2 regions of the Rhodococcus sp. UYP9 genome follow, and region 2 is predicted to be linked to the other one. Evidence: predicted binding sites of a transcription regulator. Region 2 holds the regulator's gene; the other holds the start of a gene.

Region 1 (14,950 bases), on a different contig from region 2:
CATGACCTGTACCTCGATGTGGCGACCGGTTTCGATGTATCGCTCGCAGAACACCGTCGAGTCACCGAATGCCGACAATGCTTCCCGCTGTGCCGCTTCGATTTCTGCATGCAGCGCGGCAAGTTCACGCACGATCCGCATGCCTCGTCCGCCGCCACCCGCAGATGCCTTGACGAGAACCGGGAGCTCGTCCTCGCCGATCGCCGCCGGATCGAGCTGCGTCAGCACCGGCACCCCGGCGTCGGCCATCATCTTCTTGGACTCGACCTTGCTGCCCATCAGTTCGATGGCCTCGGCCGGCGGTCCGATCCAGATCAAACCCGCGTCCTGCACCTGCTGCGCGAATTCCGCATTCTCGGAAAGGAACCCGTAACCGGGGTGGACAGCGTCGGCGCCGGCTCGGATCGCTGCTGCGATGACGAGTTCGCCGCGCAGGTACGTCTCGGCCGAGGAATTTCCGGGCAAACGTACCGCGGTGTCGGCTTCCCGCACGTGCGGAGAATCCGCGTCGGCGTCGGAGAAGACGGCAACGGTGTCGATGCCCTCGCGACGGCAGGAAGCGAAGACGCGTCGCGCGATTTCGCCGCGGTTGGCGACCAGGATCGAGTTGACAGTCATATGCGTCACATCCGGAAGACACCGAAGTTCGCGGTGCCTTCGATCGGGGCAGAGGCGATGGCCGAGAGGCACATTCCCACTACCGTACGGGTGTCACGGGGGTCGATCACTCCGTCGTCGTACAGGCGACCGGAGAGGAACAGTGGCAGCGACTCCGCGTCGATCTGCTTCTCGATCATCGCGCGCATGCCGGCGTCTGCTGCTTCGTCGAACACCTGGCCGCGACCTTCGGCAGCAGCACGTCCGACGATGGAGATGACACCGGCGAGTTGGGCACCGCCCATGACCGCGGACTTGCTCGACGGCCAGGCGAACAGAAAGCGTGGGTCGAAGGCCCGCCCACACATGCCGTAGTGACCCGCACCGTACGACGCGCCCAGCAGGATGGAGATGTGCGGGACAGTGGAGTTGGAGACGGCGTTGATCATCATCGAACCGTGCTTGATCATGCCGCCTTCCTCGTACTCCTTGCCGACCATGTAGCCGGTGGTGTTGTGCAGGAAGAGAAGTGGTGTGTTCGAGCGGTTGGCGAGCTGGATGAACTGTGTCGCCTTCTGCGATTCCTCACTGAACAGGACGCCTCGCGCGTTGGCGAGAATGCCGATCGGGTAGCCGTGTAGTTCGGCCCAGCCGGTAACGAGCGAAGACCCGTACATCGGCTTGAACTCGTCGAAATCGGAACCGTCGACGATGCGAGCGATGACCTCGCGCGGATCGAACGGAATCTTCAGGTCGGTGGGAACTATGCCGAGGAGTTCTTCGGGATCAGCGAGGGGTTCGATGACGTCGGCGCGCGGTTCCGGGCCCTGTTTCTTCCAGTTCAAACGCTCGACGATACTGCGACCGATGCGAATGGCGTCCTGCTCATCGACGGCGAAATAGTCTGCGAGACCGGACTTTCGGGCATGCATTTCGGCACCTCCGAGTGACTCGTCGTCGGATTCCTCACCGGTGGCCATCTTCACCAGCGGGGGTCCGGCCAGGAAGACCTTGGACTGTTCCTTGATCATGACGACATGGTCCGAGAGACCGGGAATGTACGCTCCACCTGCCGTGGAGTTACCGAAGACGAGGGCGATGGTGGGGATGCCCGCAGCCGACAGTTGTGTGAGGTCACGGAACATGCGGCCGCCAGGAATGAAAACTTCCTTCTGCGTCGGCAGATCGGCGCCACCGGACTCGACGAGCGAGATGACCGGCAGACGGTTCTGCATAGCGATGTCGTTGGCGCGGAACCCCTTCTTCAACGTCCACGGGTTGCTGGCACCGCCGCGGACCGTCGGATCGTTTGCCACGATCAGGCATTCGATGCCGCAGACGACGCCGATGCCCACCACCGTGCTGGCGCCGACCGGAAAGTCGCTGCCCCAGGCAGCAAGTGGGCATAGTTCGAGGAACGCCGAGTCCTCGTCGACGAGTAACTCGATGCGTTCGCGGGCAAGGAGTTTGCCGCGCCCCCGATGACGCTCGATGTACTTCTCGCCTCCGCCGAGCAGAGCCTTGGTGTGCTCGACATCGATCTCGGCGAGTTTGGTGTTCATCGCCTCGGTTGCCTCGACGTACTGCGCGGAGGCAGTGTCGAGAGTGGACTTCAGCACGCTCATGCCTGATACCCCAATCGTTTTGCTGCAAGTCCTGTCAGAATTTCGGTCGTGCCGCCGCCGATGCCGAGGATGCGCATGTCGCGGTATTGCCGCTCGACTTCGCTTTCGCACATGTAGCCCAGGCCGCCGAACAGCTGAACTGCCTGGTTGGCCACCCACTCACCGGCCTCGACGGCAGTGTTCTTCGCGAAACACACCTCGGCGATGAAGTCGTTGCTCGATTCGAGGGACTGCGCCACGAGATAATGCGTGTACACCCGCGCAACGTCGATCTTGCGCGCCATCTCGGTGACCGTGTTCTGCACGGACTGCCTGGCGATGAGCGGTTTGCCGAAAGTTTCACGATCGCGGACCCACTGCAGAGTCAGATCCAAGCAGCGTTGGGCGCTGGAGTACGCCTGCGCGGCGAGAGCGATACGTTCGGTGAGGAAGGCCTGCGCAATCTGCGCGAAACCGGAGTTCTCGGCCCCGACGAGATTGCCCACCGGCACTCGGGCGTCGGTGAACGACAGCTCCGCGGTGTCGGAGGCACGCCAGCCCATCTTCTCGAGTTTGCTCGTCACCTCGAAACCTGGTGTGTCCTTCTCGATCACGAGTAGCGACACCCCCGCTGCCCCGTCGCCGCCGGTACGCACCGCCGTGACGACGAAGTCCGCGCGGCAGCCCGAGGTGATGTACGTTTTGGCGCCGTTGACGACATAGTGGTCACCGTCTTTCACGGCCTTGGTCCGCAGATGCCCGACGTCGGAGCCGCCACCGGGTTCGGTGATGGCCAGCGAACCGATTTTCTCGCCGGCGAGGGTCGGTCGAACCCACCTGTCGATCTGCTCGGTGTCGCCTGCGGCCACCAGATGCGGCAGCGCGATTCCACCGGTGAACAACGATGCGAACAATCCACCAGAGGCACCGGCCTGGTGGATTTCCTCGCAGATGACGACGGCGTCGGCGAAGTCCCCGCCCTCACCACCCACACTCTCCGGGAAACCTGCGCCGAGTAAACCGAGTGCCGCAGCTTTCCGATGGAGCTCGCGGGGTAGCTCCCCCGCTGCTTCCCAATCGTTCAGGTACGGCACTATGTCGTGTTCGACGAAGCTACGCACGGTCTTTCGGAGTTGCTCGCGCTCGGGAGTATTCCATATCGTCATGAGAGTGTCCCTGTGAAGACGAGAGTTTCGGGAATGTCGATGTGGCGCGAACGCAGCCATTCACCGAGCCCCTTGGCCTGTGGATCGAAACGAGCCTGCGACGCAACGCCTTCTCCGAGGATTCCTTCGATGACGAAGTTGACGGCCCGCAGTTTCGGAAGAACGTGTCTGGTGACGACGAGATCCGCGGTCTCCGGCAGCATGAGTGCGACCTGCTCGACCGTCAAAGCGTGAGCCAGCCAAGCAAATTCGTCGTCCGTGCGAACCCAGACGCCGACGTTCGCATTTCCACCCTTGTCTCCGCTGCGTGCGGCGGCAATGGTGCCGAGTGGAACGCGGATGGTCGGTTCCGTCTCTCTCACCGGTGGTAGGTCTGGTTCGGTCAACGGTTCGAGTTCGAGCGTCTCGGTCGCGGGTTCGATCCCCCGTTGCGTCCCGTCCGGTAGTACGACCACATGTGGCACTTCGCCGATCGGCACATAGCCGGCGGTGAACACGCCGTACGGCGCTCCGTTCCCGGGAGGTGCCGTCACCGAAAGCCCCGGATAGCTGGCCAGTGCCAGCTCGACTGCCACCGAGGAGAACTGCCGCCCGACAACATTCGGATCGCTGTCGCGAACGACGCACCGGAGCAGGGCACTCGCGGTTTCCTCGGTCTCGGCGTCGGGCTTGTCGGTGCGCACGAGCGTCCAGTCGAGTTCGGTCGGCCGCGACGGAAGCCAGGACTCGAACTGCTGCTGCGCCAGTGCGGCTTTGGCCTCGATGTCGAGGCCGGTCAGGATCAGGGTGAACTCGTTGCGGAATCCGCCGAGTGCGTTGAGAGACACCTTGGCAGTGGGCGGGGGCGCTTCGCCTTTCACGCCGCTGACCAGCACTCGATCGGCTCCGACCTGTGACACCGACGCTGTGTCGATTCGAGCTGTGGCATCGGGGTTCGCGTAGCGGCCACCGGTGATCTCGTACAGCAGTTGAGCTGTGACGGTACCGACGCTCACCGCACCCGAGGTGCCTTCGTGTTTGGTGATGACAGACGATCCGTCCGCCTCGATCTCGGCAATCGGGAATCCTGGCCGCGACATATCCGCGATCTCGGTGAAGAACGAGTAGTTGCCACCGGTAGCCTGCGTACCGCATTCGATGATGTGCCCGGCAACAACCGCTCCGGCGAGAGCGTCGTAATCGGTTCTGCTCCAACCGAAGTGGGCGGCGGCTGGTCCGACGATAACGGAAGCGTCGGTGACACGCCCGGTGACGACGACGTCGGCACCCGCGTTCAGCGCCTCGACGATACCCCAGGCCCCGAGGTACGCATTGGCGGTGAGCGGGCTACCGAGGCCGAGTTCTTGGGCCCGCGGTAGCAAGTCGTCGCCGTGCACATAGGCGATTTCGGCGCCGGTGCCGAGCTTGTCGAGTGCCTCGACCAGGCCACTCGGGTTGAGGCCACCAGCATTCGAGACGATTTTGACGCCCTTGTCGAGCGCGAGCCCCAGGCAGTCCTCGGCCTGGCGGAGGAAAGTCTTTGCGTAACCGCGAGACTGATCCTTCGCCCGATCACGGCCCAGGATGAGCATCGTCAGCTCCGCGAGGTAATCGCCGGTGAGATAGTCGAGTTCGCCGCCCTCGAGCATCTCACGCATCGCCGAGAGTCGGTCGCCGTAGAAGCCGGAACAGTTGCCGATTCTGACTGTCATTGTTTGGTTCGTCCTGGTCCTGGAGGGCCTGCGAAGGCTTGAGCGATGGTCAGCCAGTGCTGAGCGTCCGGTCCGACGGCTTCGATGTCGAGATTCTCCGGGTGCGCCCGCTGCGTCACCAGCAGACAAAAATCCACCGCCGAGCCGGTGACGCGTTGAGCAGCGTCACCGGGGCCCCAGGTCCACAGCTCACCCAAGGGGGAGGTCAGCTCGACTCGGAACGGCTCGGACGGCGGAGTCTGTTGGTTGACCACATATGCAAAATCGCGGGTACGGACGCCGATGTGTGCGACAGCTTCGATGCGCTCGGTCGGCTCGCGGGTGATACCGAGTGCGTCGGCGACATCCTGGCCGTGAGCCCAGGTTTCCATGAGGCGAGCCGTTGCCATCGAAGCAGCGCTCATGGGCGGTCCGAACCACGGAATCTTGACACCCGACGGGACACGTTTCAGTGCGTCGGTCATCGCATGCCTGCGGGTGCGCCAGAGCTCGAGGAGTTCAGAATTGCTGGCCTCCTCCGCTGCGGCGCTGTCGACGAAACCAGCGGGATCGGACCATGCAGCCTTCAGCACGCCATCGAACTCTGCGGCAGCGATCGCATCCCCCGACGCCCCCGCGGTGGTGCGTTCGGCAACATTGTCGGTCCAGGACAGATGCGCGATCTGATGCGCAACGGTCCATCCCGGTGCTGGTGTGAGCGTCGCCCACTGGTCTTGTGTCAGTCCAGCAACGAGAGCGTCGAGCGCATCACCCTCGGCGCGGAGGTCATCGACGATCGAGTCGAGGTCGGTCATGGAGGAAGTTTCACACCTGATCGATAAAAAAGCAAGCACGCTTGCTTGTTAATTGTTGTCGACCCTCCGGCGGTCAGGGGGTGTCAATCGTCGAGCGAGCACTTCCATGCCATCGACCCCGGGAGTGGGCACCGCGTCGAGCTGGCCGCAGGACGCGAGGGGTTGTCCGGAGAGGAGCCGTCGAGCTCGGCCGGAGGACGAGAGAGCGCTTACGCAGAGCCCAGACTGGCAGACCGCAGGGACAACCATGCCCACGGTTGCGTTGTCGTCGTCGGCCGTTCGCGCGGGCGCGCGTTGGCGGTCCACCCTTGCCGCGAAGCATCCCTAGCTCGCCTGCGAGCGGGTTCTGAACGATCCGGCGATCGAACTCGACACCGTCGGACTGGTCGGGGTAGCCGAACCGCCAAAGGGTGCGACTGCAGCACAGGGGCTGACCCCAGAGCCACAGGGCGCCCAACACGCCGCGAGCTGGCCGACCGCAGGCCAGAGGGCTTCGGGCCGGGATGTTGACGGCATGGTGTATGCACTCGAATTTTGTATTCGACTGCACTACAAGCGAATCGGCGAAGCCAACCCTTGACGGGCAGCCCAGGAAGCGATAGTATCGAACATACGTTCTAACATCGACTTGCCGGGGGGCTTCGATTCATGAGTTCGAGTCGCAGAAGTGCATTCGCTTCGTACATAGGTCCGCAGCCGAAGCCAGTCATCGATCGATCATCGCTTCAGAAGCTCTCCGACGCAGCGGTGATCGAGAACCAGGCCTGCGCACGCAAAGTTCGGCTCGCAGCGTCGATCTGGGATTCGTGCATTCACCAGAACGTGCAGGTCGGTGAGGTGATCATGGATGCCGGGAGCTATGCGGCATCGGAGACAGCGAGGGCGCTGGGATGTTCCAAGGCTGTGGCGGACACTTATGCAGAGATCGGTATGGATCTCCGACTCCGATTGCCCAGGGTCAGAGCAGCATTCGACGCCGGCGAGTTGGATCTCGCGCGGGTTCGGGCGATCTATCGAAACACCAACCCACTCTCACTCGAAGTTGCCGTCCGCATCGAGTCCGAAATTCTCCACGCAGCGCGCCGCCTCCCCCCCGGGCCACTCGCCACCGAGATCTGTGAAATCGTGCAGCGCGTTGCACCGGAGGAGGCGGCTGCGCTTCGCAAGGATCTCGTCAAGCTCACCCGCGTTCGATACCGCGACAGAGACATGATCGCCACCATCGAGGCAGACCTCGAAGCAGGTGACGCCGCGGCGTGCTGGCAACTGGTCAACGAAATGGCGAACACTCTGTGCCGCCGTGATCCGCGCACTCGTGGCCAGCGACTCGCGGCCGCGTACGTGGCGCTCATGCATCAAGAGACATTTGTTTCGTGCACGTGCGAACAGGACGAAGACAATCCGTGCACCGCCCGACGGGAATTGCCTGACCGCCGTAGCCCACTGACCACAGTGACGATCGATCTACCGACCCTTGCTGGACTCGCCGACCTACCCGGGTACCTCGCAGGGCACGGATTGATCGATGCGGACTATGCCCGCGAACTTGCTGCAAACGGAGACTGGCAGCTACTGCTGACCGAAGCGGCCGATCTCGCCGCATCGCTCGGTCTAGTAGACGTGATCCCTGATCAGGGCCTCGATGTTCGGTCAGAGCGTGGCGAGGGTGACGCGCGGATGGGTGCAGGTGCAGGTGCAGGTGCCGAGAGTGACGGGCCCGGCGACTCCGCAGGCACTGGCACTGGCACCGGGACTGGGACTGGGACTGGGACTGGAGTCAATCTCGGTAAGCACACTGTGCTCAATCCGTTGGGTCATGGACGCCGCAGGCGCGGACTCACCCTTCCGAAGCGTCCGGCAAAGCCACAGCAGTGCACCACAGCGCCGAACGCAACTGAGTCCGCTACCGATTACTCCGGGTCCTACACGCTGGTAGCGCACATCGAAGAGGCTGTTGCAGCTGAGCCAGCACGGGCTGAGGCTCTGCACCCCGATGGTCACGGCGGATTCCTCGAACCACCCGACGGTGCGCTCACTTATCGCCCGAGTAGCGAACTGGCGAAATGCGTTCGACAGCGGGATCGCACCTGCCGGCATCCGGGATGTGACGTTCCGGCCGCAGCCTGCGAAATCGACCATGTGGTGCCCTATCGTCACTACGACCCGAAACACGGCGGATGGACGGTACTGACCAATCTGCATTGCCTCTGCCGCTATCACCACATGCTCAAGACAATGGGCGTCTGGGTTCCTGTCATGCTCTCGCGGGGCATCGACTACTGGACTTCGAGTTCCGGCTCGACAGCGATCACTCTGCCTGGGGGCACAGTCGGGATGACCGATCTGTCCGACTGCCGCCTGCTACCCCACATTCCACGCAAGCGACACCCCCAATGCCGCCGCCAGCCTGCGAGCACGAACAAGACGGCAACCGAGCTCGCCGGACCTGACGGACCGGGCACACCGTTCACCGAGTGCCAGGCCGCCCAATCGGGCCGGCACAGCGGAGGCCACCTCGACTCAGCGCGCAGCAATGAAAGTGCCGCGAGCATCAGCGGTCCCAACCGTCCAGGGAATCCCTGGACTCGTGGGAACGCGGAGGATGCAGATGGCCCCGCGCCGTTTTGAAATGTGGAACAGGAGGTCCCTCGTAACCATCGAAAGTTACGAGGGACCTGAGAGTGTTCCGAGGGATCGATCTGCCTGCGTAGCTGCTCGAGTCATGCTCCGAACTTTGCTCGACCGAGCCGGGTAGTGCCCTGCTCGACCGAGCCGGGCAGTGCCGCATCTTGGATAGCGATCGCTCACCGCAGAGATCGTCAGCGCAGCACTTTGCGTGCAGGCCGCACTTTTCTAGCGGGCCACTTCCCCAGCGCAGTACTTTCCCCGGCGCAGCTTTCGTTAAAGATCCCTGCCTGCTCTTGCAGCCTCGACCTTCGCCGCCTCACCCCCGGCAGCTTCGCCCTTCGCCGTGCCACCCCTCGCGGCTTCGCCCTTCGCAGCTTCGTCCTTCTCAGCTTCGTCCTTCGCAGCTTCGTCGCGTTCCTGCTGGGCAGCTGCGAGGCCGGACATCGTCCGCAGCGGAACCTCCTTGACGAAGATGACCAGCACGAATCCGATGACCATCAGGATGGAGACGGCCAGGAAGACATAGTCCATGGCATCGGAGAATCCGACACGGAAAGGTTCGGCCAGCGCGCTGTCGAGCTTTTGCATGAACGAACTGTCGACCAATGCACTGCCGGCGATCGACGAGTCCTGAGCAATGATGGCGTCGGCGAAGCCCTTCTCCAGCGGGTCCGCACTCGTCGACGCCGATTGGACGGCCTGCTGGAACTCCGGCGTCGTACTGGCCGCGACCAGTGCGTCAGTGGTCTTCGGTGTGAGCTGTGTGAACAGCATCGACAGGAAGACCGCGACGCCGAGCGTCGCACCGATCTGGCGGAAGAAGGTCGCAGCCGCTGTCGACACTCCCATGTCCTTGGGCGGCATCGCATTCTGAATTGCCAATGTCAGCGGTTGCATCATGGAACCGAGACCGATACCGAACAACGCCATGATCAGCATGGTCTGCCACAGCGGAGTATCCGCGTGCACATAGTGGAAGAGGAACATTCCGATCGCCATCAGTGCTGTGCCAACTACCGGAAAGATCTTGTAGCGGCCAGTTTTCGAAATCATGCGCCCCGACACGATCGACGAAATCATGAGAGCCCCCACCATCGGAAGCGTCTGATAGCCGGCGAGCGTCGGCGACGATCCCTTGACGACCTGCAAATACTGCGGCAATAGCGAAATGCCACCGAACATTGCCGCACCAGCGATGACACTGACCGCGATACACAATGCGAACAATCGATTGCGGAAAAAGCGCATCGGGATGAGCGCGTCGTCGCCCATCTTCACTTCCACGAAAACGAATGCGAGGACGCCCACGACACCGATCGCAAAACACATCAACGCGAGCGGCGAAGTCCAACCCCACACCCGGCCCTGCTCGGCGATGATGAGCAACGGGACAAGACCGACCGCCAACAGGAGCGCGCCCCACCAGTCGACGCGTGCCTCGCGTCGGAACACCGGAAGGTTCAGCACGCGCCACACGACGACAAGCGCGATGATGCCGAGCGGGACGTTGATATAGAACACCCACCGCCAACCCGTGATGCCGAGAATCGTGGATTGGCCGGCAAGCAGACCACCGATGACGGGACCGAGCACACTCGAAGTACCGAACACGGCAAGAAAGTAGCCCTGGTACTTCGCGCGCTCACGCGGCGGAACGATGTCCCCGATGATGGCGAGCGCCATCGACATCAGCCCACCGGCGCCGAGGCCCTGAACTGCCCGGAATGCCGCGAGCTCGTACATCGACGTCGAAATACCGCACAGCATCGAGCCGATGACGAAGATGGAAATCGCCGTCATGAAGAATGGTTTACGGCCGTAGAGATCGGAAAGCTTTCCGTACAACGGCGTCGAAATCGTCGAGGTGATCAGGTACGCCGTGGTGACCCACGCGAGTACCGAGAATCCGTTGAGGTCGTCGGCGATCGTGCGGACCGACGTCGACACGATCGTCTGATCGAGCGCCGCGAGGAACATCCCCATCATCAGCCCCGACAGGATCGTCATGATCTGACGGTGCGAGAGTTCGCCGGACGCGGGCTGCGTCACTTCTTGTTCGGTTACCACCGCTTGGTTACACCTTTACGATATGTTTGCTTGCAACACACAAGTAAATTGGGAACACCAGCATGCTCTCGGGAACGCGAGATTGCAATCCGATTTGTCAGACGCGCAACCCTGCCACCGCGGCGTCTAGTTACGATTTTCGACGCGACTGGAAAATCTCCCGCATCGTGCGCGGATGGATCCCTTCCACTGCCAACTGCCGTCGAGTTTTACGACGCGTCAGCAGGACTCCGGTGATCGCAACCACCCACACCGGATACTGCGCGAGAAACGCCAACCGGAACGCGTCGAAGGTGTACCCGCCGTTCGCTTGCAGAATCGCTCCGATGGACGCGATCACGAGCAGCGAAGCCAGGAATCCACCAATGTTCACCATTCCCTGGGCAGTGCCGAGATTGGCGCTCGGATTGAACGTACGGGCGTAGTCGAATCCGATGACCGACCCCGGTCCCCCGACCGAAATGACGACGACGAGCATCACCAGCAACCACAGTGGCGCCGGCCCCGGTAGAGCAAGAACGATCGCCCACATCACGGCATTGCTGATCATGATGGCCAACACCAGCCACGACCGCCGCATCGGGTACCGGCCCGTCAGAAATCCGAGAAGTAAACCGGACACGACGGCCGAGAACACCGAGATGGACAGCAACACACCCGCGGTCGATGCAGACAGACCCTGTCCCGAAGTCAAGTAGGGAATCCCCCACAACAAAGCGAAAACGGTGATGGAGAACTGCGTCCCCATATGGCTGAAGAAACCGAGACGAGTGCCCGGGCGGCGCCACACCTGCCCGATCGTGGCGAGAGTCTCGCGCATCGAGGTCGACGGCTCGACGACCTCCGATCCTGGCGGCACATCGCGTATCAGCGCCAATGCCAGGACGAACGCAAGTAAACCGAGCGACGCGGCACTGCCGAACGCAAACGTCCAGCCCGGCCCGTCGAGCAACATCAAGAACGGCACCGCCGACAGAATCTGACCGGTCTGACCGAACAAACCAGTCAGCTGCGAGACGATAGGAACCTGCCGCGGAGCGAACCACCGCGGGACGAGTCGCAGCACCGAAATGAAGGTCAACGCATCGCCCACCCCGACGAGCGCCCGTGCGGCGACCGCCACCGGAAGCGACTCCGTCAGCGCGAGCGTGATCTGCGCAATCGTCATCAACAGAGCACCGAGCGCGATCATCTTGCGTGAACCGACGCGATCGAGCACCACACCGGCAGGAATCTGCATCGCGGCGTAGACGACGACCTGAAGAACGACGAACGACGACAGCAGCGACGGGCTGACCGAGAACCGATCGGCCGCGTTCAGTCCTGCCACCCCGAACGCGGTGCGGTGCAGGACGGCGACGATGTATGCGAAGACGCCTACACCCCAGACCAGCCACGCAGCTTTCACTAGGACAGTGTGTCAACGACCTGTGAAATGATCGCCTTCGGTAGTACGCGCCCTGAATGAAAGTGAGCGATCACATGGTCGGCGACTCGAGCGCAGCCCAAGGACACATCCTCGTGCTCAACGGACCGAACCTGAACATGCTCGGCACTCGCCAACCCGAGGTGTACGGCCACGAAACCCTCGCCGACGTCGTCGCACTGTGTGATAAGACCGCCGCAGCACACGGTCGAACCATCCGCGCCGAGCAGTCCAATCACGAGGGACAGCTCATCGACTGGATACACCAGGCACGCGGTACCGCGTCGGGAATCGTCATCAATCCCGGCGGTCTGACGCACACATCCGTGGCATTGCGCGACGCACTCGTCATCCCCGAAGTCCCCATCATCGAGGTGCACATCAGCAATGTGCACGCTCGCGAGGAATTCCGTCACCACTCGTTCGTATCTCCCATAGCCAGCGGCGTCATCGCCGGCCTCGGAGTGGCGGGCTACGGATTCGCCGTCGAACGAATCATCTCGCTGACCTGACAGTCCAGCGCTCAGCCTGACCTCAGGTTTACCCGCCTATGATTGTCCCGGACTTCATTGGTCGGGCGAGCAAGGGATCTGCAGTGAGCAACGAAAGCAAGAAGAAGGCACAGGCTGCCACAGCTGCCATGCAAGGAAAAGACAAGAAGCGACGCACGTTGATTCAGATCGGAATCGCCGTCGTACTCGTCGCCTTGATTGCCGTCATCGGATTTTCCATCGCATCGAAGAACTCCGATTCCGACGCACCGGCCGCAGCCCCCTCGTCGACTCAGGACAACGGGGCGATCCGAATCGGTGATCCGAATGCTGCCGTCGTCGTCAGCGTCGTCGAGGACTTCCAGTGCCCGGCGTGCAAGCAGTTCGAGTCGATCAGCGGAGACACTCTCGCCGAACTGGTCGCGGACAACACCATTGCCGTCGACTACCGGCCGATCGCGATCCTCGACCGCATGTCCTCGACCAATTACTCCACGCGCGCCGCGAACGCGAGCCTGTGCGTCGCCGAAGCCGACTCCTCCGCGTGGCCTGCCTGGCACAAGGCGATGTTCGATCAGCAGCCCACCGAGGGCGGAGCAGGCCTGAGCGACGACGAACTCGTAGCCATCGCCCGGCAGGCAGGCATCGAAAGCCCGGAGCTGTCGAGCTGCATCACCGACGGCACCTACACCGATTACGTGACGAGCCAGACGAAGGCCGCGCTCGACGAGGGCATCTCGAGCACACCGACCGTCTCCGTCAACGGGACCGTCGTGTCGAACCCGACTCCGGACGGTTTGCGCGCCGCGATCACCGCTGCACAGTGATGGCTGCGAAGTGAGAGCGAGTAGAGCCACCGCCTGGGTCCTCACGATCGGCGGCTTTCTCGGTCTCCTCGGGGCCCTGACCCTGACTATCGAGCGAATCAAATTGCTCGAAGACAGCGCATACGTGCCGTCCTGCAATCTCAATCCGGTGCTGTCCTGCGGTTCGGTCATGACGACCGAGCAGGCCGCGTTGTTCGGGTTCCCCAACCCGATCATCGGGATCGTAGCCTTCACCGTGGTGCTGATGACGGGAATTCTGACGTTCGGCCGAATCGCACTGCCGCACTGGTATTGGCTCGGTCTCAGCACCGGCACGGCACTCGGTGTGGTGTTCGTGCATTGGCTGATCTACCAGAGCCTCTACGAGATCCATGCGCTGTGCCCGTACTGCATGGTCGTGTGGGCGGTGACGATACCGATCTTCATAGTCTCGCTGTCCCAACTGGTCGACCGCGAACACGCAGGCACCATCACCCGAGTTCTCCTCGAATGGCGCTGGACGATCTTGGCGATCTGGTACGCAATCGTCATCGCAGCGATCGGAATCGAGTTCTCCGACTACTGGTCGACGCTCGTCTAGAGCACCGCGATCGCATCGATCTCGATCAGCAACTCGTCCATCGCGAGCCTGCTGATTTCGACAACGGTCTGCGCAGGCCTGCTCTCGACGAACAGCTCGCCCAAAATGCCGGTGTACGTGTCCAAGTCACCGAGGTCGGTGAAGTACACGGTCAGTTTGACGACGTTGGCCAAGGTACCGCCGGCCGCGTCGAGAATGAGCCGAATGTTCTCGAACGCCAGCCGGATCTGAGCCGAGACATCTCCGATGCCCGCGAACCGACCATCTGCGGTGATCGATGTCTGGCCGGACAGATACAGCGTGCGGTCGGCGTTCTCCACGACTACGCACTGCGACAGTAGCTGCGCACCGGGGTCCCACACGGTCTCGGGCGACAGCACGTATTTGTCGATGATCTTTCGCTCCCCTGCTCGGAATTGTCGGTAGTGATTTCTCACCGCCAACCTACGCGGAACACCAGCTCGGGTCGGTGTGAAGTGTGCGTCAGGGGTGATTTTTTGTCGCCACCCACTAGAACGTGTTCTATTTCGCTCCGCGAATCGGTCCCAACGTGCATGATGTGTGAGTCACCTCACATGAATGGGTTGACATGGAACGTCGGGGAGAGCTCGAGCACCAGGAGTTGTTACATGGCAGGCGATCCAATCGCAGTCATCGTTGCCGTAATCGTGTCCGCTGCAGGAGCGGTGGCAGCGACAGACCTTCCCCCACAGGTCAAAGACGGCGCCCACAGCGTCGCGGCGGCCGCGGAGGACACCGGTCCAACGTTGCAGAAGCAACTCGATGACCTGCTCGGTACATTGCCCGCGCCGGCAGCCGATGTCGCGGGCACTGCCCTTGACAACGCAGCGACGGCCATCGAAGATGCAGCCGAACCGATGTTGCCCCCGAAGCCAGCAGAACCCGCCAAGCTGGAAACCGCTCCCGTCGCCGACGTTCCAGCGCCTGTTGCCGCCGCGATCTCGACGACAACCGATACGACCACTACGCCAAGCGCCTTTGCGCCCTCGGTGTTTCCCACCAACGCAGGATCGGTCCAATTCGGCGGATTGACGTACTCACTCGGGCAGATCACCAAC
Region 2 (14,950 bases):
TGAACAACGTCTTCTACCGCACCAAGGGCTACCTCGACGGCAAGTACGACGACCTTCGCGCAGGTCTGCGGATGAATATCATCGGCAATCCCGGCGTCGACAAGGCAGATTTCGAACTGTTCTCGCTGGCGGTCTCGGCCGTCAACGGGTGCAACCACTGCGTCGAGGCACACGAGAAGACCCTTCGCGACGAAGGCGTCGACCGTGAGGTCATCTTCGAGTCGATCCGCGCAGCTTCGATCGTCGCGGGCGTCGGCCAGGCCATCGAGGCCAGCCGCACGCTCGACGGAGCGACTGTCCGATAGCGACATACACAGCGAAAGGGGCCCGCACACAAGGTGTGCGGGCCCCTTTTTCTGTCAGTTCACTCGGTGATGGCCGGCCGGCTCTCGGGTACATCGACGGCGATCTCGTCGCCGAGGTGGACGCCTTCAGCGAGGGGTAACCGGTCACCGCTCCAGAATTTTCCGGGATCGAACCAATTCGCCTTCTTGTTACCGTTCAGCAGACCCATCGATTCGTAGGTCATGGCGACTACTTCTGCGCAGTACGCTGTTTCCAGAGCGGCGCCATGCTGCTCACTCTTACGGAAGCTCGGCACGCGCCCCTTGAACCACCGCCCCGCCAGCTTCGCGGTAGTCGGGAACGCCGTTCCGTCCATTCGAGCTATGGTCCGCAGCAATGCATCTTCCTGCTCTCGTGTGACTGCACTGTCGAGTTGCCTGAGCCAGCAACGCTGCTCGTACTTGTGCGACCACTGCATCACTGCCGCATGGAGATCATGCAGCTGTACGCCGCGCTGAAAATTGCCGGTCCACATGTCCTGCAGCGATTTTCCCAACTCGGCGTGCCACATGAGCGGAGGAAGGTCGTCGACCACGACTGCCATGCCGACGTGGTTGACCGGACTGTTGGTCAACGTCTGTATCGCACGATCCGTGGCAGAATGGCCGCGGAAGATCCAGATGTCTCCGGTACGAGTCGCATCAACTGCTGTGTTCAAATCGATCCGCGACGCAGTCATGTCGCTCAGCCTAGATCGTCCCGAAACCTCGAACTCCCCCACCAGGTATGCGCTGGAGGCGTTTGACGTTTGATTCGAAATTGATCAATATAGACATATGTCGAATCAGCCTCTCTCCGTCGACGACCTCAGCAGCGGCGTGTGCTGCTCACCGCTGATTGCCGAGCCATTGTCCGCCGACTGGGCAGGCGGTCTCGCCCGAATGTTCAAAGCACTCGGCGATCCGGCCCGGCTTCGACTTCTGAGCCTGATCGCAAGTCACGCCGGTGGTGAAGCGTGCGTGTGTGACATCTCCGATTCGTTCGACCTGTCTCAGCCGACGATCTCCCATCATCTCAAAGTGTTGCGTGAAGCTGGTTTGCTCGACTGCGAACGCCGGGGCACCTGGGTCTACTACTGGGTTATACCTGCTGCGCTGCAACGATTGTCATCGGTCTTGGCTGCCGCCGACCCGACCACCGACGATGCTGCGCTGGTGATGGCATGAGTAGCCAGGCGAACACCTCCGATCACCCGGCCGTCGTCGGTAAGCTCTCCACTCTCGACCGGTTCCTGCCGGTATGGATCGGCGTCGCGATGGTCATCGGCTTGGCGTTGGGTCGGTTGATTCCGGGCATGAACGACGCCCTCTCGACCATTTCGATCGACGGCGTCTCACTACCTATCGCAATCGGTCTGCTGGTCATGATGTATCCGGTCCTGGCGAAGGTCCGATACGACCGACTGGATACCGTCACCGGAGACAAGCGCCTGCTGGGCGGATCGTTGGTACTCAACTGGGTCCTCGGCCCGGCGCTGATGTTTGCTCTCGCCTGGCTCTTCCTCCCCGACCTGCCCGAGTACCGCACCGGCCTGATCATCGTCGGTCTCGCCCGCTGCATCGCGATGGTCATCATCTGGAACGACCTCGCGTGCGGCGACCGGGAAGCCGCCGCCGTCCTGGTCGCCATCAACTCGGTCTTCCAGGTATTCATGTTCGCAGTCCTCGGATGGTTCTATCTTTCCGTCCTACCGGGCTGGCTCGGCCTAGAGCAGACCACCATCGAGGCTTCCCCCTGGCAGATAGCGAAGTCGGTGCTGATCTTCCTCGGCATACCGCTGATCGCGGGGTTCGCCTCGCGCTACTTGGGCGAACGCACCAAGGGCAGGGGGTGGTACGAGTCGAAGTTCATCCGTAAGATCGGGCCGTGGGCTCTCTACGGCCTGCTGTTCACCATCGTCATTCTCTTTGCGCTGCAGGGTGATCGGATCACTTCCCAACCGTTGGACGTAATTCGTATCGCACTGCCACTGTTGGTCTACTTCGCGGTGATGTGGGGCGGCGGTTATGCCCTCGGGGCCGCAATGGGCCTGGGCTACGCACGCACCACTACGCTCGCCTTCACCGCGGCAGGCAACAACTTCGAACTCGCCATCGCCGTCGCCATCGCCACCTACGGCGCAACATCGGGGCAGGCACTGGCCGGGGTCGTCGGCCCGCTCATCGAAGTCCCAGTCCTCGTCGGGCTCGTCTACGTCTCACTCGCACTACGTAAACGCTTCATTTCGGCCTCGCCGGCAGCGACAAAGGAGTCTTGATGTCCAGCATCCCCAGTGTGTTGTTCGTCTGCGTCCACAACGCAGGACGGTCGCAGATGGCCGCCGGTTTTCTGAGCGATCTTGCCGATGGGGCCGTCGAGGTTCGCTCTGCCGGCAGCACACCGGCAGAAAGCATCAATTCAGCCGCCGTCCAGGCGATGGCCGAGCTCGGTATCGACATCTCGGCGCAATCACCAAAGATCCTCACCCCCGACGCCGTCGAAACCTCCGACGTCGTCATCACCATGGGCTGTGGCGACGCATGCCCGGTTTTCTCCGGGGTCCAGTACCGCGACTGGGCGTTGCCCGACCCCGCAGGCAAGGGCATCGACGCCGTCCGTCCGATCCGCGACAAGATCAAGATCCTCGTAGAAGACCTCGTCGCCGAACTCCGCGATCGCTCACCCGCCCGCGATCACAGTACGGTGAAGCGATGAAGCTGTGGAAGATCCTCGGGATGGCAGGCGTCGTCGGTGTTGCCGCGACAGGCGCCCTCGTCGTGAAGTCGGAACGCAAGCGGCAGGCGTATGCCCCCGACGAGGTCCGCGATCAATTGCACAAGCGTTTCGCCGAGGCAGCCGAAGCCCCAATGCTCGACGCTGCACCCGATCGAACCCGAGTGCAGCGCCTGAAGGACCGGTTCAGCCGAGCGCGCTGAGGATCCGAGCAGCGAGTTCTTCCACCTCGTTGTCCGTCATCACGAACGACGGCGAGATCTGCATCGCGCCCTGCCCTGCAGCGCGCCCGGAGACACCGTGTTTGCGGAGCGTCGCGACGAAGGGGAGCGCCTCGGCCGGATCGACCAGCTGCACTGCTGCTACTGCACCGAGTCCGCTGCGAACCTCCTGCACGCGAGGATGTTCGGCGAGTGGGGCCAGATGGGTGTGCAGCGACGTCTCGAGTCGAGCGGACTCTTGCAGCAGGTTCTCGCGTTCCATGATGTCCAGTGTTGCCATCGCCGCGGCCGCTGCCCCTGCGTGTCCACCGTAGGTGTAGCCGTGGCGCCACCAGACGCCACCGGAGTAGAACGGCTCGGCGATGTGCGGGGCGACGAACACCGCACCCATCGGGACGTACCCCGAGGTAAGCCCCTTCGCAGTGGTCATCAGGTCGGGCTGAAGGTCGAAACGAGTCGACGCGAACCAGGAGCCGCCGATTCGGCCGAAGCCGGTCACTACCTCGTCCGTGACGAACAGGACGTCGTTGTCACGACAGATTTGGCGTACCTCCTGCAGATACCCCTTCGGCGGCAGGTAGACCCCACCGGCACCGATGATGGGCTCGCAGAAGAAGGCGGCGATCTTGTCGGCCCCGACTTCCTCGATGAGCGCCAGCAAGCTCTTCGCATCGTCCCAAGCGACAGTGCGCGCGTCCGGCATCAACTCGCCGTAGTTCTCCCGGTTCACCGCAATGCCTGCCAGTGCAGTACCTGCGACATGCATTCCGTGGTAAGCCTTTTCACGACCGACAATGAGCTTTTTCCCAGGCTTGCCCATCTCGTGCCAGTAACGCCTGGCCAATTTCGCCGCTGTGTCGATCGAGTCGGAGCCACCCGAGGTGAAGAACACCTTGCTACCCGCGACGGGCGCGATCTTCCCGAGCCGCTCCGCGAGAGCCAGCGTCGTCTCCGGGACGAAATCACCGAAGTTGGAGTAGTGCGCCAGCGATCCGAGCTGGGCGGCGACGGCGTCGGCAATCTCGGTCCGTCCGTGACCGACGTTCGTGAACCACAGCCCGGCAGTTGCATCGAGATATTTGTTGCCGTCCCGGTCCCAGATGTGAGCTCCCTCGCCACGTGAGACGACGAAGGGGCCTGTTCTGGTCACTGCACCCATATCGGCGAAACCGTGCCATAGGGCGGACGAGGTGGACTCAGGGGAAGTATCGGCCACAGAAGACATGGCTCCGAGCTTAGTCAACGAGCTGCCTCCGATTGTTCCCCGTACCGCCATCGGCATCCGAGCCGGCCGACAGCGTTCACCGCAAGTGCCATCAACACGAAGGCGACGGTGAGTACGAGCAGACCGATCACCAACGCAACGTATCCCTGGCCGCGCGGATCGAGGAACGGATACGGATACCAGTCGACGATCGGACCGCGAATCAGACTGTAGATCCCGTAGACGAAGGGAAAGACCAGCCAGATCAGCGACTGTGCGTCGGAAATCTTCTTGCGCGGCGGCATCACGATCCAGTCGATCAGAAGCACCACCGGCATGATTCGATGAACCACATTGTTGGTCCACGGATCAGCGACGCCGACGTCGATCCCGGCGAGAAGAACGGCGTAGATGATCCCGGTGATGACCATGTACAACGTCACACCCCCGCGGAACAACTGCCACCGCTCTCCCTGCGGGTCAGCGGCTCCGCCCACCGCAAGCACGAGGACGGTCAGAACATTGCTGAGCACGGTGAAGTAGCTGAAGTAGTTGGCGAGTGAGAAAGAGCTACTGTCCAGGCCTTTTGCGACGATCCACGAGAGCGCGGCGAACGTGAGCGCAGCAAACAGAAGCCGGAAGGCCCTCACGAGCACGTGTGTACCGAGAGCTGCGGGCGCACGCTGCGAGGTCGTCATAGTCGATCTTGGCACGAACCGGCAGTGATTTGCCTGCGTTTGGGTCGGGCAGTCCAGCTCTCGAGCAACCGGGCAGATACCCTGGTGGGCAGCATGTCCACATCAACATCCCCGTCTCCGAGTCTCAGACGCACCCTGACCGCCCGACTTTCGTCGGTCTCCGTGCGCGACGCCCACCGCCTACGACGCAAGCTCGAACGTGCCCGCACCGACGATGCCCTGGCAGCGACCGAACCCGAGATCGTTCGCGCCGAGACTCTGATCGCGAATCGGCGTGCCGCGGTTCCGACGATCGAGTATCCCGAGGCGCTTCCGGTCAGCCGCCGCAAGGACGACATCGCCGCCGCGATCGAGCAACATCAGGTCGTGATCGTCGCCGGGGAAACCGGATCGGGCAAAACGACACAGATTCCCAAGATCTGTCTCGAACTAGGCCGTGGGATCCGAGGATCCATCGGCCACACCCAACCCCGTCGACTCGCTGCCAGAACGGTTGCCGAGCGCATCGCCGAGGAGGTGGGCGAGACCCTCGGACAATCTGTCGGCTACAAGGTCAGATTCACCGATCAATCCTCGGACTCGACCCTGGTCAAGCTGATGACCGATGGAATTCTCTTGGCCGAGATTCAACGAGACCGGATGCTCCGGCAGTACGACACACTCATCATCGACGAGGCTCACGAACGAAGTCTCAATATCGACTTCATCCTCGGCTACCTCGCTCAGCTACTCCCCCGCCGGCCCGATCTGAAGGTGATCATCACCTCCGCAACGATCGATCCGGAACGATTCGCCCAGCACTTCGCCCGGGACGGTGTACCGGCCCCCATCATCGAAGTGTCCGGACGCACGTTCCCCGTGGAGATGCGGTACCGCCCGCTGACGGTCGACGCAGGCGAGACGACAGTCGACCGAGATCCCGTCGACGCAACATGCGATGCCGTCGACGAACTCATGGCCGAAGGTGAAGGCGACATTCTCGTCTTCCTCTCCGGTGAACGCGAAATCCGCGATACGGCCGATGCATTGCGCGATCGGCAGCTACGCAACACCGAGGTCGTACCCCTGTATGCGCGCCTGTCCGCCGATGAGCAGCACCGCGTGTTCTCCTCACACACCGGCCGTCGCGTCGTTCTCTCGACCAACGTCGCCGAGACGTCACTGACGGTCCCCGGGATCAGATACGTCGTCGACCCCGGTACCGCGCGCATCTCGCGGTACTCGTTGCGCACCAAAGTCCAGCGACTCCCTATCGAGCCGATTTCGCAAGCATCGGCCCGACAGCGGGCAGGTAGATGTGGCCGTGTGGCCGACGGAATCTGCATCCGTCTGTACTCCGAAGACGACTTCGAGGCACGGCCACCGTTCACCGAACCGGAGATCCTCCGCACCAACCTCGCTTCGGTAATCCTGCAAATGACTTCCCTCGGCCTGGGCAAGATCGACGCATTCCCCTTTGTCGAGCCGCCCGATCCGCGCAGCATTCGCGACGGAATCGGTTTGCTCGAAGAGTTGGGGGCTTTGAAGCCGTCCTCGAATACCGGCGAGTCCGAACTCACGCCGATCGGGCGCGAGCTGGCTCAACTTCCAGTCGATCCGCGCATGGCCCGCATGCTCGTAGAAGCGAACAAGACGGGCGCGCTCGCCGACGCTCTCGTCGTCGTCTCGGCCATGTCCATCCAGGACGTTCGCGAACGTCCAGCAGAACACCAGCAAGCAGCCGATGAGCAGCATGCAAGATTCACGGCTCCGAACTCGGACTTCCTGTCGTACACAGCACTGTGGGAATACCTCCGCGACCAACGAAACGACCTGTCGTCGAACCAGTTTCGAAGAATGTGCCGAAACGAATTCCTGCACTACCTCCGTGTGCGCGAATGGCAGGACCTGCACGGTCAACTACGTCAGATCACCAGGGGTCTCGGCTGGACTGTGCCCGACGCGCCGAGCTCGCACGATTCGTTGCATCAGGCGCTCCTGGCCGGCCTCCTTTCGCATATCGGAGTCAAAGAAGGTGACAAACGCGAGTTCCTGGGTGCCCGCGGAACCCACTTTGCGATATTCCCCGGCTCCGGGCTGTTCAAGAAGCCTCCACGCTGGGTGATGGCGGCCGAACTGGTCGAGACCGGACGTCTGTGGGGCCGCATGGCGGCCCGAATCGAACCCGAGTGGGCCGAACGACTCGCCCCACATCTAGTCAAACGCACCTATTCCGAGCCACATTGGTCCACCAAACGCCAATCGGCCATGGCATACGAGCGCGTCACCCTGTACGGGCTTCCCCTCGTAACCGGCCGACCTGTCGGATACCACAGCATCGACGCCGAAGTCTCGCGCGAGCTGTTCATCAGACATGCACTGGTGCAGGGCGAGTGGACGACGCAGCATCCGTTCTTTCACAAGAACCGCGCACTGCTCGACGACGTCGGCGAGCTCGAGAATCGGGCCCGCCGTCGCGACATCGTGGTCGACGACGATGCACTCTTCGAGTTCTACGACTCCAGAATCGGTGCGGAAGCCGTTTCCGCTCGCCACTTCGACACGTGGTGGAAGAAGACGAGGCGCACGACGCCGGATCTCCTCGACTTCACAGCATCGACCGTCGTCAATCCCGACGCTGCATCCGTACTGGGTGGGGAGTATCCCGATGCGTGGCGCCAAGGCGAGGTCCAGTTTCCGCTGACCTATCAGTTCGAGCCAGGTTCCGCCGCCGACGGAGTCAGCGCCCGCATCCCGATCGCCCTGCTCGCGCAGGTTCAACCGGTCGGATTCGACTGGCTGGTCCCGGGCATGCGAGCGGAACTCATCAGCACACTGATCAAACTGCTGCCCAAGACTTTACGACGCAACGTGGTGCCCGCTCCCGACTTTGCCGCCGCCGCACTGACGGCGATGAAGCCGAGATCGGAACCCGTTCTCACCGCGCTGGCCCGTGAGCTCTCACGGTTGGGTTCATGCCGGATCGATCCGGCAGACTTTCAGGTTTCCGAGCTCCCCGACCATCTCCGGATGACGTTTGTCGCAGTGGATATCAACGGAGACGTACTCGGGTCGAACAAGAACCTGACTGCCCTCCGACAGACCCTGTCACCGCGAGTGAACCGCGAAGTCGCCAGTGCCGTCGGTCAAGCCGAGCGAGCGGCAACGCTGGCATGGACGTCCTCGACTCTGGGAACTCTCGAGGAGACCGTCTCACGTTCTGTCGGTGGCCAACGAGTCACCGGATATCCCGCACTCGTTCCGGAAACCGGTGGCGTCGCGGTCCGGGTACTGAGCACACTCGCCCAGCAGCGTGCCGCAATGCGCAACGGAACCAGGGCTCTGTTGAGCGAGCGTGCACCGCGCGGCACAAAGGCACTCATCGCTGGAATTCCGACAAAGGAAAGAATCGCACTCGGGCAGAATCCGTACGGCAGCATCGAAGCACTACTCGAGGACTGCCGCACGACGGCGATCGACGAGTCGATGAGTGCGCACGGCGGTCCCGTCCGCTCGCCGCAAGAATTCGAAGCTCTGGTCAAGTCGGTGAATGCCGAGGTAACCGAACGCACGTCTCGGGTCCTTGCACTGATTCGACCGATTCTGACTGCGGCCGTGGAGCTTCGAGCCGCACTCGAACGAGCAGGCGGCGAAACCGCCGATGACGTTCGCGAGCAACTAGCCGGTCTGGTCTTCAATGGCTTCGTATTCGAATTCGGCTCTGCCAGGCTCGCTGAAATTCCCCGGTACCTCACGGCCGCTACTCGGCGACTCGGCTCACTACCCAGCAGCGCGAACCGGGACGAAACCGGAATGAACGCACTCGATCGAGTCTACGAGGCATACGACCGACTGCTGAAGTCGCTTCCTGAAGCCCGACAGCAGAGCAAACCAGTGCAGGAGATCTTCTGGATGATCGAGGAGTTACGAATTCAACTTTTCGCGCAAGGAATTCGTACGGCGTACCCGATATCGGAAAAGAGGATTACGAAAGCAATCCAGGCCGTAAGCCAACAGTGAGGCCTCGCGTCGACCGATTCACGCCCGTCGAGCGCACGCGTTCTTCAGTCGACAGTGACAGCTGACTGTCGCTGCTGGCGAAGGTCCTGAATTTCTTTCTCGAAGTCCTCGGCCGAACTGAAGGACTTGTACACTGACGCGAACCGTAGATACGCAACCTCGTCGAGATCGCGAAGCGGACCGAGAATAGCCAATCCGACCTCGTTGCTTGGGATCTCGGCCGATCCGGATGCACGAACTGCATCCTCGACCTGCTGAGCCAACAGATTCAGTGCGTCGTTGTCGACATCGCGGCCCTGGCAGGCACGACGGACGCCTCGTACTACTTTCTCCCGACTGAAGGGCTCGGTGACTCCGCTGCGCTTCACGACAGCCAGAACAGCGGTCTCCACTGTGGTGAAGCGGCGTCCACACTCCGGGCATGAGCGACGACGACGGATCGCCTGACCTTCGTCCGCCTCGCGGGAGTCGACCACTCGGGAGTCGGGGTGCTTGCAGAACGGGCAATGCATGTTGGAGCCTCCGTCGTAGCCGTCACACCATCTCGTTGGTAGCGCAAGAGGTGCAGGTACCGAGGATACTCGGAGTCCTATCGAGCCCAGTGCCGCGTACCTGGCTCGATCACCGAGGAGCACTTGAGGCATCGCTGCATCACTGGCCCGAGTCGGTGGCCGTGAAGACATCCTGACCCGCAGTACCGACGAATCCACCGTGCTCCACGACCGTGACAGCACCCGCTGAACCGCCGTCGAGATATCCGGCGCGTAGATTCGCAAGCCCTACCAAGCCCAGAAGAACAATGGCTGTGATCAGCACACCCGCGACCGTGGCGGTCCACGACAGTGTCTGACGCGGCGCCTCGTCGTCGAAGCTGTGATCGGCGGAGCTGTGATCGATGACCCGGTTGCCGCGGTCCTGTTGCGCGAGAGCGTGAAGGTAGCGTCGACGGTCGAGTGACGCGCAAGACGTGCGCGGGCGAGAAGTGCGGACGGACGAGGCCGAGCGCATTGTGCGATCGAGGGTATCGCGACCGTCTGTACCCCGACCTGCTACTGCGCGACTGGTGAGAGCACTGCGGCGCTCTGTAGTGATGCTCATCGGAACCTCCACTGCGGTGTACAGATCGACCGTGGTGATGCTCGCGACCGACGCGATTTTCACCTCTATTCGATCAGGCGTTCGATGAACGCTTGTTCGAAGTTCTATCACGCGAGTCGGACAATGTCAGCAGAAGTTGCGACACGGATCGAACAGATGTTTGATCGAACAGGGTTTTCGGGCTAGATTCGTGTCAGAAACCACACGTCACATCCACACCACGCGTTCGGGCCACTCGATCACACGAGATGCCCGGCAGGGGAAGGCGATGCAGGAGGATGCACGAATGAAAGAAGAGACCTCGTCAGGGTCACCGAAAGCCACGGGCAAGGCGAGCGGGAAGACGAAGACTACGTCAGTGAGCGCAAAGACGCGCGGAAGTGCCACCGGTGGAAAGGTCACAGCGCAGGCTGCCAAGACTACCGCCACAACCGCCAAGGCGCCTTCGGTGCCGACGGCGAAGGCATTCGAAGGTGAGGGCACCGACATCAATGCAGGCCTGACCGAACGTCAACGCAAGGTTCTCGAGGTCATCAGAGCTTCGGTGACCGAGCGTGGTTATCCGCCGAGCATCCGGGAGATCGGGGATGCGGTCGGGTTGACGTCGACCTCGTCGGTCGCTCATCAACTTCGCACGCTGGAGCGCAAAGGCTTCCTCCGACGTGATCCGAACCGCCCACGCGCAGTGGATGTCCGCGGACTCGACGAGGTTCAGGCAGACCACGCAGCAGCCGTAGCCGACGGCTCGGCGCCTGCGGAGGATCAGCTGCCGACTCCGACGTTCGTTCCGGTACTGGGACGAATCGCTGCCGGCGGTCCGATTCTTGCCGAGCAGGCGGTCGAAGACGTTTTCCCTCTCCCCCGCGAACTGGTCGGCCAGGGTTCCCTGTTCCTGTTGAGAGTGGTCGGCGAGTCGATGATCGAAGCAGCGATCTGCGATGGCGACTGGGTGGTGGTTCGGCAGCAGAGTGTCGCCGACAACGGCGACATCGTTGCGGCCATGATCGATGGCGAAGCCACGGTGAAGACATTCAAGCGCACCAAGGGTGAGGTGTGGCTCTTGCCGCACAACCCGTTGTTCGAACCGATCCCGGGCAATGACGCAGCTATCCTCGGCAAGGTTGTCACGGTCATGCGCAAGCTCTGATCAGCGAGTTCGTAGAGCGAAGGGCCGCAACTTCAGGTTTCGAGGTTGCGGCCCTTCGCTGTATCGATCGAGAGGTGAGTACTAGAGATTCAGTCCCCGCCCGATGATTTCCTTCATGATCTCGGTCGTTCCGCCGTAGATTGTCTGCACCCGAGAGTCCATGTAGGCCTTGGCGATCGGGTATTCCTTCATGTATCCGTATCCGCCATGCAGTTGCAGGCAGCGGTCGATGAGACGCACCTGGTTCTCGGTGGTCCACCACTTGGCCATAGCGGCTTCCTGAACTGTCAGCTTGCCGTCGTTGAGCAGTTCGATGAATTTGTCGACCATGATCCGTGAGGCCGTCGTCTCGGTTGCCAACTCCGCCAGCACGAATCGTGTGTTCTGGAATTTGCCGATGGACTTACCGAAGGCCTTGCGATCACGGCAGTACTGAATTGTCATGTCGAGCGCCGACTCCATGGCGGCTGCTGCGACGACCGCAATGGACAGTCGTTCCTGAGGCAGGTTCTGCATCAGGTAGATGAAGCCCATCCCCTCCTCACCCAGAAGGTTCGCGGCGGGCACGCGGACGTCGGTGAAGCTGAGTTCGGCTGTGTCCTGCGCCTTCATCCCGATCTTGTCGAGATTGCGTCCGCGTTCGAAACCGGGCATGTCGCGCTCGACGACGAGCAAGCTGAATCCCTGCGCACCCTTGTCGGGGTCGGTGCAGGCTACGACGATGACGAGGTCGGCATTGATTCCGTTGGTGATGAAGGTCTTGGACCCGTTGAGGACCCATTCGTCACCATCGCGAACGGCCTTGGTCTTGATTCCCTGCAGATCGCTACCGGTACCGGGTTCGGTCATCGCGATCGCGGTGATCAACTCACCGGAACTGAATCCGGGTAACCAACGCTGCTTCTGTTCTTCGTTCGTCAGATTGATGAGGTATGGCGCGACGACGTCGTTGTGCAGCGTGAATCCGATTCCGCTGTAACCGCCGCGGGTGGTTTCCTCGGTGACGATGGCGTTGTAGCGGAAGTCCTTGACACCGCCGCCGCCGTACTCCTCCGGCACGTCGGTGCCGAGGAATCCTTGCTTTCCAGCTTCTACCCACACCCAACGATCGACGAGATTCTGCTCTTCCCACTTGGAGTGGTTCGGCGCAACGTGTTGGTCGAGGAACTTGCGGTACGACTCGCGAAACATGTCGTGCTCGGAATCGAATATCGTGCGTTCCACTTCGGTCTCCTTCGAATTGCCAACCGGCGGCACAATGGGTCACCGCCGGTGAACTGACGTGATTCGAGCCTACGGCCGAATTGGTCACACGGTCGATGACCGAGCCGCGCGGAATCGGTGACCGAAGGTAGTGCCGCTATCGGCGCTGTGTGCGAGAAAGGGCGCGCAGCACGGGATAGCCGACCAAGATTCCGACCGATCCCCAGGCGATACCGCCGAGTTCCACCGACCCAACCGTCAGCGTCAGATCGCCGATGCCGGCAACGATGGCAGCAGCAACGACAACGAGGTTGACGGGATCTGTGAAGTCGACTTTGCTGTCCGACCAGATCCGCACACCCAGCAGCCCGATCAGTCCGTACAGAACCAGTGTCGCGCCACCGATGACTCCGTCCGGGACCGTGAATACCAACGCGCCGAATTTCGGCGAGAACGCGAGCACGACTGCCGTCACCGCGGCCACCCAGTAGGCCGCGGTCGAGTACACGCGGGTCGCCGCCATCACGCCGATGTTCTCGGCGTAGGTCGTCGTGCCCGAGCCACCCGCAGCACCTGCCAGCGTCGTCGCCAATCCATCTGCGATGAGTGCGTCTCCGGCGAGGTCGTCGAGTTTCTTACCCGTCATTGCCGACACTGCTTTGACGTGGCCGACGTTCTCGGCCACGAGAACGATGACGACGGGTAGTGCGATGAGTACGACGGACAATTCGAACGTCGGTCCACGGAATTCGGGAATACCGATCCACTCCGCAACGCGCATCGCGTCGAGTTTGACGTCCGAGATCTGCCCTGACACAGCAGCGAAAACCCATCCGACGATGACTCCGACAAGGATTCCGAGGCGTCCGAGCAGTCCCGGGCCTGCGACGGTCACCAGGAGGATCGCCGCGAGAGTCACCGCGGCCACGAGTGGCTGCGCCTCGAACGACGACGTCGCTGCGGGAGCGAGGTTGAGTCCGATGAGAACGACGACCGCACCTGTGACGACGGGAGGCATCACCGCTTCGATGAGTCGTCCGCCCGCGAACTTGACGACCAATCCGACGAGTGTCAGCACGACGCCCACGGACATGACGGCGCCGAGTTGCGCGGCGGGGCCGCTCGCCTGTGCCGCACTGAGTGGTGCGATGAAAGCGAACGAGGATCCGAGATAGCTGGGGATGCGCCCCCGCGTGATCACGAGGAACAACGCGGTACCGATGCCCGAGAACAACAGGGTCGTGGTGACGGGAAATCCGGTTACCGTCGGAACGAGCAACGTGGCGCCGAACATGGCGATGACGTGCTGCATACCGATACCCACGGTTCGCGGCCACGACAGGCGCTGGTCCGGTGCCACAACTGCCCCTGCCTCGACGTTCTTGCCGTTGCCGTGCAGGGTCCATCCGAATTGTCTTCTCACGGGTTCGAATCCTAGGGCCTGCCGCTTCGTCACTCGTTCAGGATCGACGCTGCCGCCTCGCGTGCCGCCGTGGCACTGTCGGTCTTCGACGCGACCGCGGCCGCGCGCTGGCACTGCTCGAGCGTGACCGTGGACAATTTCGCCCCTACGTGTGCGACTGCGGCAGACGCAGCGGACAGTGACGTGACACCCAGGCCCACCAGGACGCACGCCAACAGTGGGTCGGCGGCGGCCTCGCCGCATACTCCAACCGGCTTGCCCACGGCCATACCGGCCTTCGCGGTGTGAGCGACCAGCGCGATGACCGCCGGCTGCCACGGATCGGTCAGCGATGCGAGTTGGGAGGACATCCGATCGGCGGCCATTGTGTACTGCGCCAGATCGTTCGTTCCGATCGACAGAAACTCCACATGCTCGAGAATGTGCTCGGCGAGCAACGCCGCGGCCGGGACCTCGATCATGACGCCCGGAGTCAGGCCCCTCTCGCGGACGTCGGCGGCGAATGCAGCCGCTTCGGCCGCGGTGGCAATCATGGGGGCCATCACCCAAGGACTCGAATTGGTGGCCGCAGCGGCCGCAGCGATCCCGTCGAGCTGACGATAGAGAATTCCTCTGTCCTGCTCAGCGATTCGGATGCCACGAATACCCAGTGCAGGGTTGGCCTCGTCCGGATGATTGGCGAAGCGCAAGGGCTTGTCCGATCCGGCGTCGAGGGTACGAACGACAACCTTGTGTCCGGCGAACGCATCGAGCACTTGACCGTAGATTTCGGCCTGCTCATCGACGGTAGGTTCCGAGTCGCGGTCCAGGAAGCACAATTCGGTGCGAAAGAGTCCGATCCCGTCGGCGGCCGTCTTCCTCGCTGCGCGAGCTCCCGCGCCGTCCTGAACGTTGGCAAGG

The links. The regulator LexA, encoded in region 2, represses DNA repair genes until DNA is damaged. The targets are predictions, from matches to a motif close to CGAACANNTGTTCG.
Region 1: the regulator LexA is predicted to act here: its motif matches at 6,458-6,471, upstream of ABIB36_RS17250 (HNH endonuclease signature motif containing protein).

What each region holds. Positions count from the first base shown of each region.
Region 1 covers NZ_JBEPPH010000006.1:80,554-95,503, reverse strand. Annotated here, with positions in the region: gene ABIB36_RS17275 (acetyl/propionyl/methylcrotonyl-CoA carboxylase subunit alpha) at 1-618, opposite strand, end outside; gene ABIB36_RS17270 (acyl-CoA carboxylase subunit beta) at 624-2,222, opposite strand; gene ABIB36_RS17265 (acyl-CoA dehydrogenase family protein) at 2,219-3,367, opposite strand; gene ABIB36_RS17260 (acyclic terpene utilization AtuA family protein) at 3,364-5,058, opposite strand; gene ABIB36_RS17255 (TIGR03084 family metal-binding protein) at 5,055-5,852, opposite strand; gene ABIB36_RS17250 (HNH endonuclease signature motif containing protein) at 6,501-8,480, shown strand; gene ABIB36_RS17245 (MDR family MFS transporter) at 8,754-10,487, opposite strand; gene ABIB36_RS17240 (MFS transporter) at 10,678-11,955, opposite strand; gene aroQ (type II 3-dehydroquinate dehydratase) at 12,012-12,485, shown strand; gene ABIB36_RS17230 (DsbA family protein) at 12,569-13,291, shown strand; gene ABIB36_RS17225 (vitamin K epoxide reductase family protein) at 13,302-13,871, shown strand; gene ABIB36_RS17220 (RidA family protein) at 13,868-14,308, opposite strand; gene ABIB36_RS17215 (C40 family peptidase) at 14,501-14,950, shown strand, end outside.
Region 2 covers NZ_JBEPPH010000003.1:61,893-76,842, forward strand. Annotated here, with positions in the region: gene ahpD (alkylhydroperoxidase, AhpD family) at 1-305, shown strand, start outside; gene ABIB36_RS09975 (hypothetical protein) at 365-1,024, opposite strand; gene ABIB36_RS09980 (ArsR/SmtB family transcription factor) at 1,122-1,511, shown strand; gene arsB (ACR3 family arsenite efflux transporter) at 1,508-2,602, shown strand; gene ABIB36_RS09990 (arsenate reductase ArsC) at 2,602-3,039, shown strand; gene ABIB36_RS09995 (hypothetical protein) at 3,036-3,260, shown strand; gene ABIB36_RS10000 (aminotransferase family protein) at 3,244-4,503, opposite strand; gene ABIB36_RS10005 (Pr6Pr family membrane protein) at 4,518-5,180, opposite strand; gene hrpA (ATP-dependent RNA helicase HrpA) at 5,274-9,179, shown strand; gene nrdR (transcriptional regulator NrdR) at 9,224-9,691, opposite strand; gene ABIB36_RS10020 (hypothetical protein) at 9,831-10,340, opposite strand; gene lexA (transcriptional repressor LexA) at 10,726-11,424, shown strand; gene ABIB36_RS10030 (acyl-CoA dehydrogenase family protein) at 11,506-12,648, opposite strand; gene ABIB36_RS10035 (uracil-xanthine permease family protein) at 12,785-14,050, opposite strand; gene ptsP (phosphoenolpyruvate--protein phosphotransferase) at 14,080-14,950, opposite strand, start outside.